Regions from separate parts of the Luteibacter sp. RCC_6_2 genome, predicted to be linked through region 1. Evidence: riboswitches for the same ligand, from Rfam matches in the RefSeq annotation. Region 1 holds a riboswitch; each other region holds the start of a gene.
The links. Region 1 has a riboswitch for cobalamin ahead of btuB (TonB-dependent vitamin B12 receptor). Riboswitches for the same ligand answer to the same signal wherever they lie in the genome.
Positions count from the first base shown of each region.

Region 1 (6,078 bases):
CCATGGAGCGCCGGTCGACTTCGCGTTGCAGGTGCAGGATCTGGTTCTGGCGGTCGAGCGCGTCGGCTTCCATGCGGCTGGAGCTCACCTGTTGCTTGACCACCTGGTAGGCGAGCGCACGTGCCGTCACGTCGTCGAGATAGCCTTTGTCCGCCTGCATGTAGCGTTCGAGCCAATCGGTCGAGGCGTGGAAATCGCCACGCCGCTTGGCGCCCAGGTAGAGCGTTCGCAGCGCCACCGCCAGGGGCTCGGAATATTCCCCCGCGATCGAGCTGTCCACCGCCGCATGGGCATATTTTTCCGCCGCCTCCACGTTGCCGCCCTGCCAATGGCCCTCGGCGAGCAGTGATTCGAATTGTGAAATGAGGCTTGGATACTGGTCGCGCACGACCGCCGGATAGTGTTTTTCCAGCATGGCGACGGCTTCGGCGGCGTGTCCGGCACGGATGGTCCCTTCGGCCACGTCCGCGCGAAGCGCGTTGGCGATGAGGTTCTCGCCGGCGGCCTCGCATGCCGCGATGCCCTGGGTGAAGCGCGGGTCGGCGCCCTCGATGCGCTTGCCGCGATAGAGCGCGTGGAGCTTGATGAAGGTGCCCTTGCAGACGCTGTCGCCGGTGGGCGTGCTTTCGATCATCCGCTCGGCGTATTCGGCGGCGATGTCGTACTGGCCGGCGGACGTGAGCATCTGCGCCGCCTCGCCCAGGCCCTGGATGCGGGCCTGCGGATCGCTTATCTCGGGCAGGCTGTCGGTGAGTTCGGTCAGGCGGGAGAAGGCTTCCTGGTAACGATGCCCGATGCCCAGGATGTTGATCAGCGTGGCGGTGGCGCGGAAGCGCAGGGTGGCATCGGATGAACCGCCGATCACCGCCTCCAGCAACGGCACCGCGGCTTCGTAATCGCCGGCATAGGCGACCTGCCAGGCCTCCAGATAATGCAGGTGGGCCCGTTGTGCCGCGGTCAGCCGCGGAACGTCGCGGCCGAGCCGCGCCACCGTATCCATGAAGGCGGGATGGTCGGAGGTCTTGGTCGCGTCGGCATGGGCGAGCGTCGCCGTCGCGTCCTCGCCCGGCGTGAGCTGAGCGAGGGCCGCGCCGGCATAAGACGCCAGCGTGAATGCGATCGCCAGTCCCAGCCGGCGTCCGATGCGACCGATCATGCCACCGTGGCCTCGCGCTCAGGCGTCGGAGGGATCGGGGACGTCGGGTGTTTCGGGTGCGTCCTTCGCAGGCGCTTCGGAGTCGTCCTCGTTCTGCGGCGTGTCGCCGAGCTGGATGCTGTTGAAGGTGCCCGGCGCGACGCGGTCGCGCAGCGCTTTCTCGTCACCGGCGAGAATCGCGGCGGCCAACGCGCCATCGACGGCGGCCTCGTCCAGCTCACGGGCCAGTTCAGCCGTGCCGGCGGCGCGTAACGTGGCGTCGCCACCCATGCGTTCCAGGAAATCGATAACGTCAGACATGTTTGCCCCTTGATGAGACGCCGGACCACCTCCCCCGGTGCCCGTGCGCGTGGCGATCATAGCGCGGTGGGACGCGGCCCGTCGGTCTCCACGGCAGGGGCCACCCGCATTTGCCCCGGGAATGCCATGAAGAGGCCCCCGGTCCCGCCGCTGGCGGCTTCACCATGCCCAGGCCAACAGGGGGAAATCCATGCATCGAACGCCAGGCCTCGATTCGCTCCGCGCCATCGCCATCGCCTGGGTGATGCTTTTCCATGGCTACCTCGTCGGCGGCCTCGGCGAAGGCTTCTCGAAACTCGAACAGTCAGGTTGGATGGGCGTCGACCTGTTCTTCGTGCTCAGCGGTTATCTCATCGGTTCCCAGGTGCTGAAATCCCTGGCCGTCACGGGCCGGCTCGACTTCGCCGCCTTTTACGGGCGACGTGCCGTGCGCATCCTGCCGGCGTTCCTCGTCGTGCTCGCACTGTACGTACTGTGGCCGGCGTGGCGGGAAACGCCGGGGATGCAACCGCTGTGGCAGTTCCCCACCTTCACCTTCAACCTGCTGTTCGATAACGGCGGGAACTACGCCTTCTCCCACGTGTGGTCGCTTTGCGTGGAAGAGCACTTCTACCTCGTGTTTCCCATCCTCGCCTTCGCCCTGACGCGCAAGCCGGCCGCGTGGAAATTCGCCGTCATATGCGCCGTCGTGGTCGTCGGCGGCATGCTCGTTCGCGGATGGTCGTGGATGCACTGGTTCGCGCCGGCGCAAGCGGCGGATGACAACGCAGGTACCGTCTACCTGCGCTACCTGTACTACCCGACATGGGCGCGCCTGGATGGACTGCTGGCCGGTGTCGCGCTCGCGGTGTGCGGCGTGTACTGGCCGCAGGTCATGGCGGGGTTGCGTGCACGGCCGAACAGGGTGCTCCTCGGCGGCGTGCTCCTGCTCGCGTCCGCGCTGGTGTTGTTCGACGGTGCACGCACCGGGTTCTGGCCCTGCGTCGCCGGTTACCCACTGATCGCGCTGGCGATGGCCGCCTTCGTCGCCGCGGCCAGCGGGGAGACGTGGCTGGCGCGGCTGGACATCCCGGGTGCGGGCTGGCTGGCCCGTGCCTCCTACAGTCTCTACCTCAGCCACAAGGGCGTCTTCCACCTCGTGCAGTCCGCCCTGGGCGGCCAGTTGGCCGACCATCGGTTCCTGCGTTTCGCCATCTATGCGACCGCGACCCTGGCCGGCGGCGCCGTCCTCCACTACGCGGTCGAGCGGCCCTTCCTGCGCTGGCGCGACAAGCGTGCCGCGCGTTCGGATACACTGTCGCCGCCCAAGGTGATCCACGGCTTCAGCGCCGCGGATTGAAACGGGAATCCGGTGACGTGCGTGGCCTGCCAAGGGCCGCCGCCATTCCGGAGCTGCCCCCGCAACGGTAGGCGAGCAAAAGGTCGGCATCGAGCCACTGTGCCAAGGCATGGGAAGGCGCCGTCCCCGCAGGATTCCCTGCGCTCGCGAGCCCGGAGACCGGCCTCGAGGTACACCGGACAGGCGGAGGGCCATGTCGTGGGTGGCCGACAGCCTTCCGCCGCCGGCGATCCCCGCCATCCCGATTCCCGTCCCTCGCCATTCATGCCGCGCGGGTAGGCGCGGTGAGCAGGGAGTCACCCCGTGTCATTTCGTTCCTCCAGCCTCGCGGTCGCCATCGCGCTGGCCTTCCTCGCGCCGGCCGTGTCTTTCGCCGATGCGTCCACCGATCTCGACCAGGTCGTCGTCACCGCCAGCCGCACCGACCAGACCCTCAACCAGGTGCTCGCCGCCTCCACGGTGATCGACCGGGCCGAGATCGAGCGCTTGCAGCCGCGATCGCTGGCCGACCTGCTGCGCGGCACGCCGGGCGTCTCGATCGCCAACAACGGCGGGCCTGGCAAGGCCACCTCGGTGTTCCTGCGCGGCACCGAGGCCGACCACGTGCTCGTCTTGGTGGACGGCGTGAAGATCGGCTCGGCCACCTCGGGCACCGCGGCCTTGCAGGATATCCCGGTCGACCAGATCGAGCGCATCGAGATCGTGCGCGGCCCGTATTCGAGCCTGTATGGCTCCGACGCCCTGGGTGGCGTCATCCAGATATTCACCCGCCATCCCGAAGGCGGCTTCGTTCCCCACTTCTCCGTGGGCGTCGGCAGTTACGACACGCTGCGTGGCTCGGCGGGCTTCGCCGGCAGGGGTGCCCAGGGTTGGTACGCGGTGGAGGCGAGCCACGACCAGACCGACGGCATCAACGCCTGCCGCGGCAAGCCCAGCCCGGGCGGTGGTGGCTGCTTCACCTATGAACCGGACAAGGACGGCTACCGCGACAACGCACTGTCATTGAAGGGTGGCTGGCGATTCGACGAGCAATGGGATGCGGACGCCAGCGCCACGCGCACGGAAGGACGCAACCACTACGACGGCACCAGCAGCAACGTCGCCGAATCGGCCACCCAGGTCGTCGGCGGCCGCCTGCGCTACAAGCCATCGCAGGACGTGCTGCTCACGGCCAACCTGGGTCGCAGTGAAGACCTTTCCACCGATTACGAGAACGGCGTCTACGCCGATACGTTCAACACGCATCGCGACGTCGCGTCCGTGCAGGCCGACCTTGGCCGCGTGGGTGGCGCCGCCGGCCTCACCACGCTCGGTTTCGACTGGCAACGCGATCGCGTCGTCGGCAATACCGACTATCTGGTGGATGCGCGGCGCAATCACGCGTTGTTCGCGCAGTGGCAGCAGGAGTTCGGAGCCAGTTCGGTACAGGCCGGCCTGCGCCGCGACGAGAACAGCCAGTTCGGAGGAAAGACCACCGGCAGCTTGCAGTACGGCTACGCGCTGACGAAGACCCTGCGCGTCACGGGCAGCTATGGCACCGCGTTCAAGGCGCCGACGTTCAACGACCTCTACTATCCCGACTACGGCAACCCCGACCTCGGCCCCGAGACCTCGCGGAACTGGGAACTCGGTGTACGCGGCACGCCCGGCTGGGGCAACTGGTCGATCAACGCCTTCCAGAACAAGATCGACCACCTGATCGTGTTCGACTCCGGCCTGAGCGGACCGTTGTTTCCCTTTGGCGGGGCGAACAACATCGATCGTTCGCGCATTCGCGGCGTCGAACTGGCGGCGGACACCACCCTTGGTGACTGGCGCCTCGCCGGCAACGCGACGTGGTTGCAGCCGGACGACGATAGCGACGATGCGTCGCACGGCAACCTGTTGCCGCGTCGCGCGCGCCGCACCGCGCATGTCGATGTCGATCGCAGCTTCGGCGCGTTCAGCGCCGGTGCGAGCGTGTTCGCTTCCGGTTACCGCTACGACGATACCGCCAATGCCCATCGGCTCGGCGGCTACGCGCTGACCAACCTGCGCATGGCCTATGCCTTCGACGCGGCCTGGAAGGTCGAACTGTCGGCCAACAACATCTTAGACCGCCACTACGAGACGGCCCGCTACTTCAACCAGCCGGGCCGCAACTGGATGCTCACCTTGCGCTACCAGCCCCGTTCATGACCGCACACACATCGAGGACTATCCGATGAAACCGCTTTCGCGTCCCCTGTTCACCGCCGTCGCCGCCTTGTTCGCCTTGCTCATGATCGGCACGCGTTTCTCCCATTTCGGGGACGCGTTGCACCTGCCCGACGCCTCGATGGGGTTGTTCTTCCTGGGTGGTCTCTACCTGCGCAAGCACCTCGCCTTTCTCGGCTTCGTCGCCCTTTCGGTGCTGATCGACTGGTACTCGGTGAGCTATGCGGGGGTGAGCGACTTCTGCATCACCGTGGCTTACTCGTTCCTGCCGCTGGCGTATGCGGTGCTGTGGTATGCGGGGCGTCTCCTGGCGCCACGCTTCGACGGATCGCTTGCCTCGCACGCCCTCGTCTTCGCGGGCATCGTGGTTGGCGCCACGCTCTCCTATGCGATCTCCAACGGCGCGTTCTACTGGCTGGGTGGCCGTTATACCGAACCGAACATGGACCAGTACGTGCAGCGTTTCGCCCAATGGGCGCCGTTGTTCGTTCGTGCCGCCGCCGGATACGTGCTCGCCGCCCAGCTGGTCCAGGCCCTGGTGTTCCGCTTCGCGCCTCGCGCGGGCGACGGCAAGACGGCCAGCGCATGAACGACACGGTGCCCTGGCAGGACATGGACGAGGATGCTCGCCATCGGGACCGGATGCGCCGCAAGAAGGAGCTGATAGACCGGCGTATCGCCAAGGCGACGATCGACCGCGGCGTACTGGTGGTGAACACCGGCAACGGCAAGGGCAAGAGTTCGTCGGGCTTCGGTATGCTGGCGCGATCGCTCGGCCATGGGTTCCGCTGTGGCGTCGTGCAGTTCATCAAGGGCAGTTTCTCCACCGGCGAGGAGGCGTTTTTCCGCATGTTCGAGGACGGACCGCTGGATTACCACGTCATGGGCGAGGGCTACACCTGGGAGACCCAGGACAAGGCGCGCGACGTGGCCGCGGCGATGGCTGCATGGGAGGTGGCGGAGAGCATGCTTCGCGACCCCGCCTACGACTTCGTGTTGCTCGACGAGCTCAACATCGCCCTGGTGAAGCGCTACATTCCACTCGACCGCGTGCTGGACGCGCTGCGCCTGCGGCCCGAACGGCAGC
Region 1 covers NZ_JBFUPQ010000003.1:144,421-150,498, forward strand. The annotation lists gene AB6730_RS04000 (diguanylate cyclase) at 1-1,156, opposite strand, end outside; gene AB6730_RS04005 (hypothetical protein) at 1,175-1,456, opposite strand; partial or broken gene AB6730_RS04010 (acyltransferase family protein) at 1,647-2,729, shown strand; cobalamin riboswitch at 2,747-2,978, shown strand; gene btuB (TonB-dependent vitamin B12 receptor) at 3,099-4,973, shown strand; gene AB6730_RS04020 (hypothetical protein) at 4,999-5,580, shown strand; gene cobO (cob(I)yrinic acid a,c-diamide adenosyltransferase) at 5,604-6,078, shown strand, end outside.

Region 2 (6,078 bases), on a different contig from region 1:
GCGGGTCCCGATCGGCTGAAGGCCGGTCGGCTCGCCGTTCGCGGCGACACCCGTGTAGGTGTAGTACTCCGAATAGTACGTCGACGCCGAGGCACCGCGAATCGCCACGTTGGACGGAATGGCCAGGTGGTAGCGACCTGCGTTGGCATAGAGCTTGAACGTGGAATCGCCAAAGACGTCCCAGGTCACGCCCAGACGCGGAGCCAACTGGTGGCGTTGCTTCACGTACGTGGCGCCGTCACCGTTGATGTTCTTGAACTGCTCGTTGCGCAGGCCGATGGATGCGAGCCAGCGGTCGCTGATCTGCCACTTGTCTTCGATAAACTGCGCTTCCTGCTCCACCTTGACGTTGGCACCGGTCTGGAACAGGCGCTTCTGTGCGAAGTAGTCCACGCCCGGCGGCGCGACGATACCGCGGCTGGGAATATCGCCAGCCGGGCCATAGATCCAGCGGTAGCCACCTTCGTAGATGTTGCCGGAGAACGATTCCAAGGTCTGGTTGTCGACGCCCGCGCGGAGATCGTGATCGCCGATGACGTATTCGACATCGAGGCGCCAACCGTGCGTCTTGTCCTTGGCGCCCTCGCCAAGGACCGTGCCGTTGACGAGACCGCAACCGGTAATGCGCTCGGAGAGGCCGCGGTTATCGAGAATCCACGGGCAATTCGGGTTGCTCGCGTAATTGAGATTACGTTCGTGCACCGTCTTGGTATGACCGTACAAGGCGTTGATGGTCAGATCGTCGGTGATGTAGCCCGTGTACTTGCCGATGTAGACGTCGCCACCCGGCGCCGAACCCGCGGCGGCGTCGAAATTCTTGAGGTTGTCGGTACCGATGTAGCCACCACGCGCGCCGACATTGTAGTCATACGCGTAGACACTGCGCTCGACATTGCTCTTGTCGCCGAGGCCAGTGATTTCGAGCAGATGGTTATCGGTGATGTTCCAGTCGACCTTGGCGAGCCACTTGGTCGCCTTCGACTCCTGATAGGTGCGCTGCGGAGCGGTGATGCTGCTGGTGTTGCGGCTATCGGAACGGGTGAAGTCGCCTGCTGCGAACAGGAACAACTTGTCCTTGATCAGCGGACCGCTCACATAGCCCGTGTACTGCACATCGGTGCTCTTGTTGCGCTTGCGGTCCTGCCAGAGCGTGCCGTCTTCGCGATAGATGCTGCGCGGGGTCTGACGCAGGCCTTGCGGCGTCACGTACAGACCGACGCCGCCTTTCCACTCGTTACCACCGCGCTTGGTCACGATGTTGATCACGCCACCCGTCGAACGGCCGTATTCCGCGCCGTAACCACCGGTGTAGATCTGCTGCTGGTCGATCGCGTCGAACGGAAGACTGGTGAAGCCGAGGCCGGTCAATGCGTTGGTGACCGAGTAACCGTTAATGTAGTACTGGTTTTCGGAGGCGGAAGCGCCACCGAACGAAGCGACGTTGCCGTAACGCGCATCGCCGGCGACGACGCCCGGCGCGAGCAGCGCCGCAGCGGTAACGTCGCGCGCCAGGGGAATTTTCTGCAACTGTTGTGAGGTCAGTACGGTACGGGAGTCCACCGACGACACGTCGATGGCCGGCAACGCGTTGCCCGTGACCTGCACCCCTTCGAGGTTCTGCGCCTCGGTCGTCGTGGCGGAGCCGGCGAAGGACACATCCACGCCGCCGCCGAGCGCGACCTGCACGTCGTTGCGGGTCTCGACGGTCTGGCCGCCGCGTTCCACGGTGACCTTGTAGCGACCGACCGGCAGCGAACTGGCGCGGTAGCGGCCATCGGCATCGACGCCGACATCGCGGGTCAGGCCGGTATCCAGGTTCTGCAGGTGGACGACGGCGCCTTCAGGCTGCGCGACGCGGCCGAAGACGACACCGGAAGCATTGGACTGGGCGAGCACGGCGCCGCTGGCGAAGCAGAGGGCGAGCGCGGTGCAAAGGGTCGATCGGCGCAGTACGCCGGTACGCTTGGTGGAACGTTGCATGTCTTGTCTCCCCGATAAACAGCAAAGTAAGCCGGCCACAAGAGGTGGCCGAGCTCGTTTGACGCCGTCTCATGGGCCTCCGGTACCCATCCCCCCCGGGATGCGGCCTGGCTGCTCATGCTCCCCGTGCGCAAGTAATTGCGCCCGACGGCTATCGGTTGCGGTTGTAATCGAATTATTTTGCGCACGTCAAGTGCATGTTAAGAATTCCGTTAAGTATCCGTGACAGTTCGGAGCCCGCCCGGTACCATCGGCCGGTTCGGGTGTCCCGACCGGCCAAGGCCGGAGAGGATGAAACGGGAAGCCGGTGCACCACGTCGTGGCAAGGCCGGCACTGCCCCCGCAACGGTAAGCGTCCATCGGGGCAGGTCGTCAGACCTTTCTCATGGAACCGGCCCACGCCACTGCGCAAGCGGGAAGGCACCGGTTCCGCCACCCCATGGGTGGCTGGCGCGAGTCCGGAGACCGGCCCGATGAACGTCCCGCCCCCTGTGGCGGGCGTCCCTGTTTCGGTCGATTCGCGGAGGGCGGATCCGGGCAGCCACCGGGTTCCCGCCCGTTCGCCGTTCGTCGCACGTCCTCCTCGAGCGCCCTTCGCGCATTGCCGCCTGGCGGCTGAGGAAGACGGTTCCATGAAGAAGACCCTGCTCGCGGCGGCCCTGCTGTCGTCCATCGCCGCGGCCCACGCCGCCGACGAAGCGGCGCCCGACCGGCTCGACCCGGTCGTGGTGACCGCCAATCGCGCCGCCACGCCACTGGACGAGGTGCTCGCGCCGGTCACCCTGATCACCCGCGAGGACATCGAGCGCCTGCAGCCGGTGAGCGTGCAGGACCTGCTCACCGGTTTGCCGGGCGTGACGATCGCCAATGCCGGCGGCATCGGCCAGCAGACATCGTTGTTCATGCGCGGCACCAACTCGTCGCACACCCTGGTGCTGCTGGACGGCGTCCGCGTGGGCACCGTGGGTGCGGGCTTGCCCGCCTACGAGCAGCTTCCCGTGGAACAGATCGATCACATCGAGATCGTCCGTGGCCCGCGTTCCGCGCTGTACGGCTCCGACGCCATCGGCGGCGTGATCCAGATCTTCACCCGCCATGGCCAGGCCGGCGAAGCCCCCACGCCGACGCTCTCGGTGACCGGTGGCAGCCATGGCTATTCGGCAGGCCAGGTGGGCGTGTCCGGTGGCAGCCAGCACGGCTGGTACAACGCCAGCCTGGGCGGGCAGTACACGGCCGGCATCAACGCCTGCCGCATAGGTGCCGCCACCGCCTTCGCCGGCTGCTTCACCGACGAACCGGACCACGATGCCTCCCGCACCTATAACGGCGCGCTGTCCGGCGGCTATCGCTGGGACGACGGCACGGAACTGACCGGCAGCTGGCTGCGCAGCAAGGGCGACATCGAATACGACGGCGACTTCCAGAACCTCACCCGCCGCTCGCAGCAGGTGGCCGGCGCGAAGCTGGCGTTCGACGTGCTGTCGAACTGGCGCATGTCGCTCAGCCTCGGCCAGAACCAGGACCGCGCCGACAATTACCTCAATGGTGCCGACAAGACCCTCGACTTCGTCCATTACGGCGTGGACAAGGCCCGCGTCGGCTACCTCTATTCGAAGCGCAACCAGGCGTCCTGGCAGAACGACTTCACGCTCGCGAAGGACCAGACGCTGAGCGCGGGCGTCGACTTCCAGCAGGAAAAGCTGAAGAGCGATACGGATTATCTGAAGGACTCGCGCAACAACACGGGCGTGTTCGCGCTCTACCAGGGCCTGTTCGGCCCGCACGAGATCCAGCTGTCGGCACGCCACGACCACAACACCCAGTTCGGCAACCACACGACCGGCTCGGCGGCCTATGGGTTCCGTTTCGACAACGGCATGAAGATCACCGCCTCGTACGGCACGGCTTTCCATGCGCCGACGTTCAACGATGAGTTCTACCCTTACGGCGCGCCGGTGAACCTGAAGCCGGAAACCTCGCGCACGGCCGAGATCGGCCTCTCGGCGCGGCCGGGCATCTGGAACTGGGCGGTGAACGCCTATCAGACCACGGTCGACGACCTGATCGGCTTCGATGCGAACTTCCTGCCGGTGAACGTGAGCAAGGCGCGCATTCGTGGGCTGGAAGGACAGCTCGGCGCCGACGTCGACGGTTGGCACCTGCGGGCCTATGCCACCCTCCAGCAGCCGAAGAACCGCGACTCGGGCGTGCAAGAGGACAACCTGCTGGCGCGCCGTCCCGAGCGCACCGCACGGGTCGACCTCGACAAGGACCTCGGCCGCTTCACCGTCGGCGGCTCGGTCTACGCGGCCGGGTACAGCTACGACGACGCGGCCAACACCCGCCGGCTCGGCGGCTACGCCACGGCCGACCTCCGGGCGACCTGGCACCTGGACACCGACTGGAGCGTGCAGGGTCGCGTCGCCAACGTCGCGGACAAGCGCTACGAAACGGCGGCGTTTTACAACCAGTTGGGGCGAACGGTCTACCTGACCGTTCGCTACGCACCCGGCCACTGACGCGCTCGCCGCATGAACGGGGCACCCCTGCCTTCCGGCAGGGCCCCCACTAAAGGCACACGCGACGAAACCAGCGGAACGTCATAAAGTTCGCGGGCGCGGGGAGCCTTCCCGCGATCACAGGAAGTGTCGTGAACTTTTTTGCACCATTCATTCGCCGGCCGATCGGCACCTCGTTGCTCGCGGCGGGCCTGACCCTCGCCGGCGCGATCGCATACATGCTGCTGGGCGTCGCCGCGTTGCCTTCGATCGAGGTGCCGGCGGTCTTTATCCAGGCGCAGATGCCCGGCGCCAACGCGCAGACCATGGCATCGACGGTCATCGCGCCGCTGGAGCGCCACCTGGGCCAGATCCCGGGCGTCGACCAGATGTACTCCAACAGCACGGAGAACTCCGGCTTCGTCCGCGTCCGCTTCAACATGGACCGCTCGACCGACGCCGCCGCCCGCGACGTGCAGGCCGCGATCAATGCGGCGGCCGCCGACCTCCCGGCCGGCATGCCCTCGCCACCGCAGTACTTCAAGTTCGACACGGGCCAGATCCCGGTGCTGCTGGTCGCGATGACCTCGAAGACCATGCCACCGGACAAGCTCTATGACGTGGTCGACACGCTGATCCGCCCGGCGGTGGCGCAGATCGACGGCGTCTCGCGCGTACAGGTGTTCGGCGGCACGCCCCATGCGGTCCGCATCGAACTGGACACGAACGCCCTGGCGGCGAAGCGGCTGACCGCGAACGACGTCTCCAACGCCTTGCAGGCGGCCAACGTGAACTCGCCGCAGGGCGTGCTCTCCGATGGCGAGACGCAGATGACGGTGATCGCGAACGACGGCCTGCGCGACCCGAAGGACTTCGCCAACATCCTGATCGCCATGCGTGACGGGGTGCCGGTACGGCTCTCGGACATCGCCAATGTCCACAGCGGCCAGCAGGACCAGTTCCAGGCCGCGTGGTTCCAGGGCGAGCGCTCGGTCACCATGCAGATCAGCAAGCGCCCCGAGGCGAACTCCATCGCCACGGCGGAAGCCATCCGGGCGGCCTTGCCACGGTTCCAGGCGCTGCTGCCGGCGGACGCGAAGGTCACGCCGATCTTCGACCTGACCCAGACCACGCAGTCCGCGCTGCACGAGGTCAAGGTCGCGCTGATGATCAGTATCGTCATGGTCATCATGGTGATGCTGGTGTTCCTGCGCCGCCTGGGACCGACGATGATCGCCACGCTCAGCGTGCCGCTGTCGCTGGCCGGTGCCTTCGTGGTGATGTGGACGCTCGGCTATACGCTGAACACGATGTCGCTGATGGCGCTGGTGCTTTGTATCGGCTTCGTCGTCGATGACGCCATCGTGGTCATCGAGAACATCGTCCGGCACATGGAGAACGGTGCGAAACCCATGGCCGCGGCGCTGGAAGGCGTGCGCGAGATCGGTTTCACGGTGATCTCCATCACGCTGTCGCTGGTGGCGGTGTTCGCGCCGCTGCTGTTCGGCAACAACATGATCACCAAGCTGCTCCGCGAGTTCTCGGTGACGCTCGCCGCGGCCGTGCTGATCTCGGCGGTGGTGTCGCTGACGCTGACCCC
Region 2 covers NZ_JBFUPQ010000012.1:149,045-155,122, forward strand. The annotation lists gene AB6730_RS14370 (carboxypeptidase regulatory-like domain-containing protein) at 1-1,980, opposite strand, end outside; cobalamin riboswitch at 2,225-2,469, shown strand; gene AB6730_RS14375 (TonB-dependent receptor domain-containing protein) at 2,613-4,499, shown strand; gene AB6730_RS14380 (efflux RND transporter permease subunit) at 4,631-6,078, shown strand, end outside.
Region 2: it holds a riboswitch for cobalamin, as region 1 does, so the genes downstream of both, AB6730_RS14375 (TonB-dependent receptor domain-containing protein) here and btuB (TonB-dependent vitamin B12 receptor) in region 1, are expected to answer to the same signal.

Region 3 (6,078 bases), on a different contig from region 1:
TTGCAGGGGGAAGGGTAGCGCCCGGGAGTGACGATTGCATGGATGTTCAGGGCGCGCCCACCGGCCCGCGCCAGGTCAGGCGGCCGCGCCCAGCCGTTGGCGTGCCGCCTTCGCCACCGTGACCATGGCCTTCAGCGCCGCGGCGACCTCGGGCCAGTCGCGGGTCTTGAGGCCGCAATCGGGGTTCACCCAGAGCTGGTCGGGACGCAACACCTGCAGCGCGCGGGCAAGCAGGCCGGCCATCTCGCCCTCGGTGGGAACGCGGGGGGAGTGGATGTCGTAGACGCCGGGGCCGATGCCGTTCGGGTACTGGAACCGTGTGAAGGCATCGAGCAGTTCCATCCGCGAGCGGCTGGTTTCGATGGAGATCACGTCGGCATCCATCGCCGCGACCGCCTCGATGATGTCGTTGAACTCCGAGTAGCACATGTGGGTGTGCACCTGGGTCGCGTCACTGACGCCACCGGCGGTGATGCGGAACGCCTCCACCGCCCACGCGAGATAGCCGCCCCACTCGGCGCGACGCAGCGGCAGGCCTTCGCGCAAGGCGGGTTCGTCGATCTGTACGATGCCGATGCCCGCTCCTTCGAGATCGCGCACCTCGTCGCGCAAGGCGAGTGCGATCTGCCGGCAGACATCGGCGCGGGGCAGGTCGTCGCGCACGAACGACCATTGCAGCATCGTCACCGGACCGGTGAGCATGCCCTTCATCGGTTTTTTCGTCAGCGATTGCGCGAACGCGGACCAGGCCACGGTCATCGGCGCGGGCCGTGCCACGTCGCCATAGACGATCGGAGGCTTCACGCAGCGCGAGCCGTAGCTCTGCACCCAGCCGAATGACGTAAAGGCATAGCCGTCGAGTTGTTCGCCGAAATACTCGACCATGTCGTTGCGTTCGGGCTCGCCATGGACGAGCACGTCGATATCGGCCTCCTCCTGGAACGCGACGGCGCGACGCACTTCATCGCGCAGGATGGCGTCATACGCCTCGTCGTCCAGTTTGCCTGCGCGATGCGCGGCGCGGGCGACGCGGAGGGTCGCGGTCTGCGGAAACGAACCGATGGTCGTCGTCGGCAGGTCCGGCAGGCCGAATCGTTCACGCTGCACGGCCGCGCGGAACGGATACCCCGAGCGGCGGCGGCCGAACTGCGCCGTGAGCTGGCGAACGCGTTTGCGTACCTCGTCACGCACGACCCCGGGCGCGTCCTGTCGCCCGGCGATCAGCATGGCCTGGTGCGCGAGCGCTTGCCGGGCGACCTCGTCGCCCTGGACGGCGTCGGCGTAGCGGCGTAGTTCGGCGATTTTCTGCCGGGCGAACGACAACCATGTCGCGAGACTTCCCGGCAGGCGTTTTTCCTCGTTGGCGTCCAACGGTACGTGCAGCAAGGAGCAAGACGTCGACAACCATAAGCGCTCGTCGCCAAGGCGATCACGTAGCGTCTGTATGCGGGGAAGGATGATCGACGGATCGCTCAACCAGATGTTGCGTCCGTCGAGCACACCCGCCGAGAGGACACGGTCGGCCGGCAACGCGGCGAGCACCGCGTCGAGTTGCTCCGGTGCACGTACGAGATCGACGTGCAGGCCGGCGACGGGCAGCGACATGGCGAGTTCGAGATTGCCGTCGAGTGGACCGAAGTAAGTCGCGACCAGTACGCGTAGCCGCGACTGCGTGGCGATCCACGCATAGGCGCGGCGAAAGGCATCACGCGTGGCATCGTCGAGATCGAGCGCCAGTACGGGCTCGTCCACCTGCACCCACCCGGCACCTTCGTCGGCAAGGGCGTCGAGCACGCCGAGCCAGGCGGGTAGGAGCGCATCGAGGAGTGCCAACGGGTCGCTGCCATCGGCCGCCTTGGCGAGGTACAGGAAGGTGATCGGGCCGAGCAGTACCGGACGTGCGATATGTCCCGCCGCGACCGCTTCGCGATATTCGCCCACCACCTTGCCGGGCCGGGCGGCGAACCTCTGGCCCGCCGACACTTCGGGGACGATGTAGTGGTAATTGGTGTCGAACCACTTGGTCATTTCAAGCGCGGGCAGGTCGACGCGATCGTCCTGCCTGCCGCGTGCCATGGCGAAGTAGCCGCCCAGCGGATCGATATCGTGAAGCGGTCGGTAGCGTTCGGGAATGGCGTCCACCATGACCGCCGCATCGAGCACGTGGTCGTAGAGCGAGAAATCATTCACTGGAACGCTGTCGGCACCCGCGTCCCGGGCGAGCGCCCAGTGTCGCAAGCGCAATTCACGGGCGATATCGAGTAGTTCTTCGGTGCCGATGTTTCCCTTCCAATGACTTTCGAGCGCGCGCTTGAGCTCGCGGCGGCGACCGATACGGGGAAAACCGGGGTAGGTGACGTGTGGCATGACTGTTCCTCTTCGCAAAGAAAGAGGAGGGAAGGGCGGCTTGTCGCATGACACGGACGTCGCCCGGTAACCCCATGGGCGATGCCTGGGTCATGAGGGTTTGCCGTCGACCTTCGCCCCCGCGGGCGAACCGGGCCGCGTCCCGGAAGGAGGCGACGGCCCAGGCCGGACGGAGCGACGCACCCATGACGGCGCGTTCGTTCCGGCTGGCGGCAGGTCTTCGGGCTCGTGGATGTGACGCCGGGGCGTCTCCTCCCCCGCCGCTTCCCGGATCGCCATCGATCCAGTGCCTGTGACGGGTTCGTCTCCACATACCGCTGCGGGGCAGCGCCGGATTCCCACCGGCTTCCCTCTTAGCTTTATCTTCCTATTCGAATAGAAAGATAAAGACCGCTAACGAGCGGCAAATTAGCCCTCTGGACGTCCAAAGTCAATGCGGGGGAGGGACAGTGGTCGCTTATTCGAAGCCTGCGACGGGATGCGGGCCGTAGGCGGCTTCCAACGTCGCCGTCTCTTCCGGGCTCAGCACGAGATCGATCGCCGCCACGGCGTCGTCGAGGTGATGGGGCTTGGAAGCGCCCACGATGGGTGCGGTGATGCCATTGCGGTGAGCGACCCATGAGAGGGCGACCTGCGCTCGCGGCACGCCGCGCTCCTCGGCGACCTTCTTCACCGCCGCGACGATCGCCTTGTCCGACTCGGCGGTCGCGTTGTACAGCGTGCTGCCGAAGACGTCGCTCTCCTGGCGGGTGCTGGTTTCGTCCCAGTCGCGCGTGAGGCGGCCGCGTGCCAGCGGGCTCCACGGGATGACCGCGATGCCCTGGTCGATGCAGAACGGAATCATCTCGCGCTCTTCCTCCCGCTGGAGCAGGTTGTAGTGGTCCTGCATGCTCACGAACTCGGTCCAGCCGTGGAGCCGAGAGGTGTAGACCATCTTCGCGAATTGCCATGCATACATGGACGACGCGCCGAGGTAGCGCACTTTTCCCGCCTTCACCAGGTCGTGCAGCGCTTCGAGCGTCTCTTCGACCGGCGTGGTGTGATCGGCGCGGTGGATCTGCAGAAGGTCGATGTAATCGGTGCCCAGACGCTGAAGGCTGTCGTCGACGGAATGGAAGATGGCCTTGCGCGAAAGACCGCCGCCATTGGGCCCCTTGCGCCAGTGGAAGTAGGTCTTCGTGGCGATCACGACTTCGTCGCGCCTCGCGAAATCCTTCAGCGCGCGCCCGACGATTTCCTCGGACGTGCCATCGGAATACGCGTTCGCGGTATCGAAGAAATTGATCCCGAGATCGAGCGCCTTGCGGATGAAGGGGCGGCTTTGTTCCTCGTCGAGCGTCCAGGCGTGGTTGCCGCGCTCGGGCACGCCGTAAGTCATGCAGCCAAGGACCAGGGGGGAAATGTCCAGGCCGGTACGGCCGAGTTTGACGTAGCGCATGCGGGACTCCAAGACACGTATGGATGGGGCGGTATCCGGACCCGGATACATCGGTAACCACATACTGTAAATGTCGGCAGCCCCGTCGATCATGACAATCGCGTCATGTGAAAGGCGAGCATCACGACACGGAAGCGAAGGTACCGGGTCCCCTTGAAACCGACCCAGGCGTCCCTATCTAGGAGCCCAACGCGAAGACGACGCACCTTGCCGGTCAACCGGCCCGGGCGTAGCATTCGCCTCCTGTCACGAGAGCCAAGCCATGTTCCGCTGCAAGCACGATTTGATGCACGTCCCACCGATCGCCCCATGGGCGCGTCGCGGGTGCGCGCGTTCCGTGCCTGGCGGAGCTTCGTCGTAAGACGTCGCACCGGCTGCCAGGAACACCGAAAGCACCCGCAAGGGTGCTTTTTTTTGTCTCGAATTTCCTTGTGAACCCACCTTTTGGAGCAGCGTGCCATGAAGAACTGCCGCGACCCCCGATCCTGACCGTCCCGCTCAGCCAGGGGCGGCGGTAAACGGATCGGGGAGTGCCTCGCTCGAGATGACATCCGAGCCCCTGGCGACCCCATCAGGAACTGTTAGCCATGAGTACCACCCGCGAAACCCAGATCCCCGTCGGCCGTTGGCGCAACCTCGGCATCATCGCGCACGTCGACGCGGGCAAGACCACGCTCACCGAACGCCTGCTCTACAAGACCGGCACGATCCACCGTACCGGCGAGGTGCACGATGGCGCCACCACCACCGATCACATGGAACTCGAGCGCGAGCGTGGCATCACGATCGGCGCCGCTGCCGTGCGCGCGAACTGGACGCCGGAAGGCGGCCAGCCGCATCGCCTGACCCTGATCGATACGCCGGGACACATCGACTTCGCGATCGAGGTCGAGCGCTCGCTGCGCGTGCTCGATGGTGCCGTCACCGTGTTCTCCGGCGTGGCCGGCGTGCAGCCGCAATCCGAAACCGTCTGGCATCAGGCGCGCCGGCACGGCGTGCCGCTGATGGCGTTCGTCAACAAGATGGACCGCCCGGGAGCGGACTTCGATGCGGTGGTCGGGCAGATGCGCGACAAGCTCGGTGCGAACCCATGGGTGGTGGCGCGCCCGATCGTCGAAGGCGAACACATGACGGGCCTCGTCGACCTCGTGGCGGAACGCACCTGGCGTTTCGACGAGGCCGGCACGCGCGCGGTCCAACCGTGGACGGAGAGCGAACGCGCGGTGTATGCGGACGCGCGTGCCGAACTCGTGGCCGCCGTGGCCGATCGTGACGACACGCTGGCCGAGCTCTGGCTCGCCGAGCAGCCGATCGACGCGGCGGCGCTCACGGCGGCGCTTCGACGCGGCACGCTCGCGGGTGCCGGCTCGCCGGTACTTCCGGGCTCGGCGTTCCGCAACGTCGGCATCGAACCGCTGCTGGATGCGTTCGTCGCGTACCTGCCGTCGCCGCTGGATCGTCCGGCCGTGGTCGGCCATACCGACGAAGGCGACCTGATGGTCGCGCCCGATGCGGACGCGCCGTTGGCGGCGCTCGTCTTCAAGGTGGTCAACCAGGCGCACGGTCCGCTGGCCTTTATCCGGGTGTACTCGGGCCGGTTGAGCGTCGGCGACGCCGTGTGGCGTAGCGGTACCGATCGTGTGCAGCGGATCGGCCGGCTTGCCGTCGTGCGTGCCGAAGACACCGAGGCGGTGGATGCCGCCGAGGCGGGAGACATCGTCGCCATCGCGGGCTGGAAAGACGTGGCGACGGGCGAGACGTTGTCCGATACGCACCGCCGCGTACGGCTGGAGACCATCCAGGCGCAACCGGCCGTGCTGTCGTGGCGGCTGTCGCCCGAGCGTTCCGCCGACCTGCTCAAGCTGGGCAACGGTCTTGCCCGCCTCGCGCAGGAGGACCCGTCGTTCCGCGTCGGCACCGATCCGGACACCGGCGAAACCCTGGTCTGGGGCATGGGCGAACTTCACCTGGAAGTGATGGTGGAGCGCCTGCGCCGCGAGTGGGGCGTGCAGGTGCGCACGGGTTCGCCGCGCGTGGCTTACCAGGAAACCCCGGCGGCCGCGTCCGGCGCCGTGGAGGGCAAGCTCGCCAAGCAGACCGGCGGCAGCGGCCAGTTCGCACGCGTGGTGTTGACGGTCACGCCGACCGGCGAGGAGAGCAACCGCTTCGAGGACCGCACCACGGGCGGCGTCATTCCCAAGCAGTTCCAGGCGGCGGTGGAAAAAGGCGTCGCCGCGGCGCTGGTGGAAGGGCCGCGAGGCTATCCCGTGGTG
Region 3 covers NZ_JBFUPQ010000004.1:135,427-141,504, forward strand. The annotation lists gene metE (5-methyltetrahydropteroyltriglutamate--homocysteine S-methyltransferase) at 76-2,367, opposite strand; cobalamin riboswitch at 2,561-2,777, opposite strand; gene AB6730_RS05500 (aldo/keto reductase) at 2,825-3,805, opposite strand; gene fusA (elongation factor G) at 4,393-6,078, shown strand, end outside.
Region 3: it holds a riboswitch for cobalamin, as region 1 does, so the genes downstream of both, metE (5-methyltetrahydropteroyltriglutamate--homocysteine S-methyltransferase) here and btuB (TonB-dependent vitamin B12 receptor) in region 1, are expected to answer to the same signal.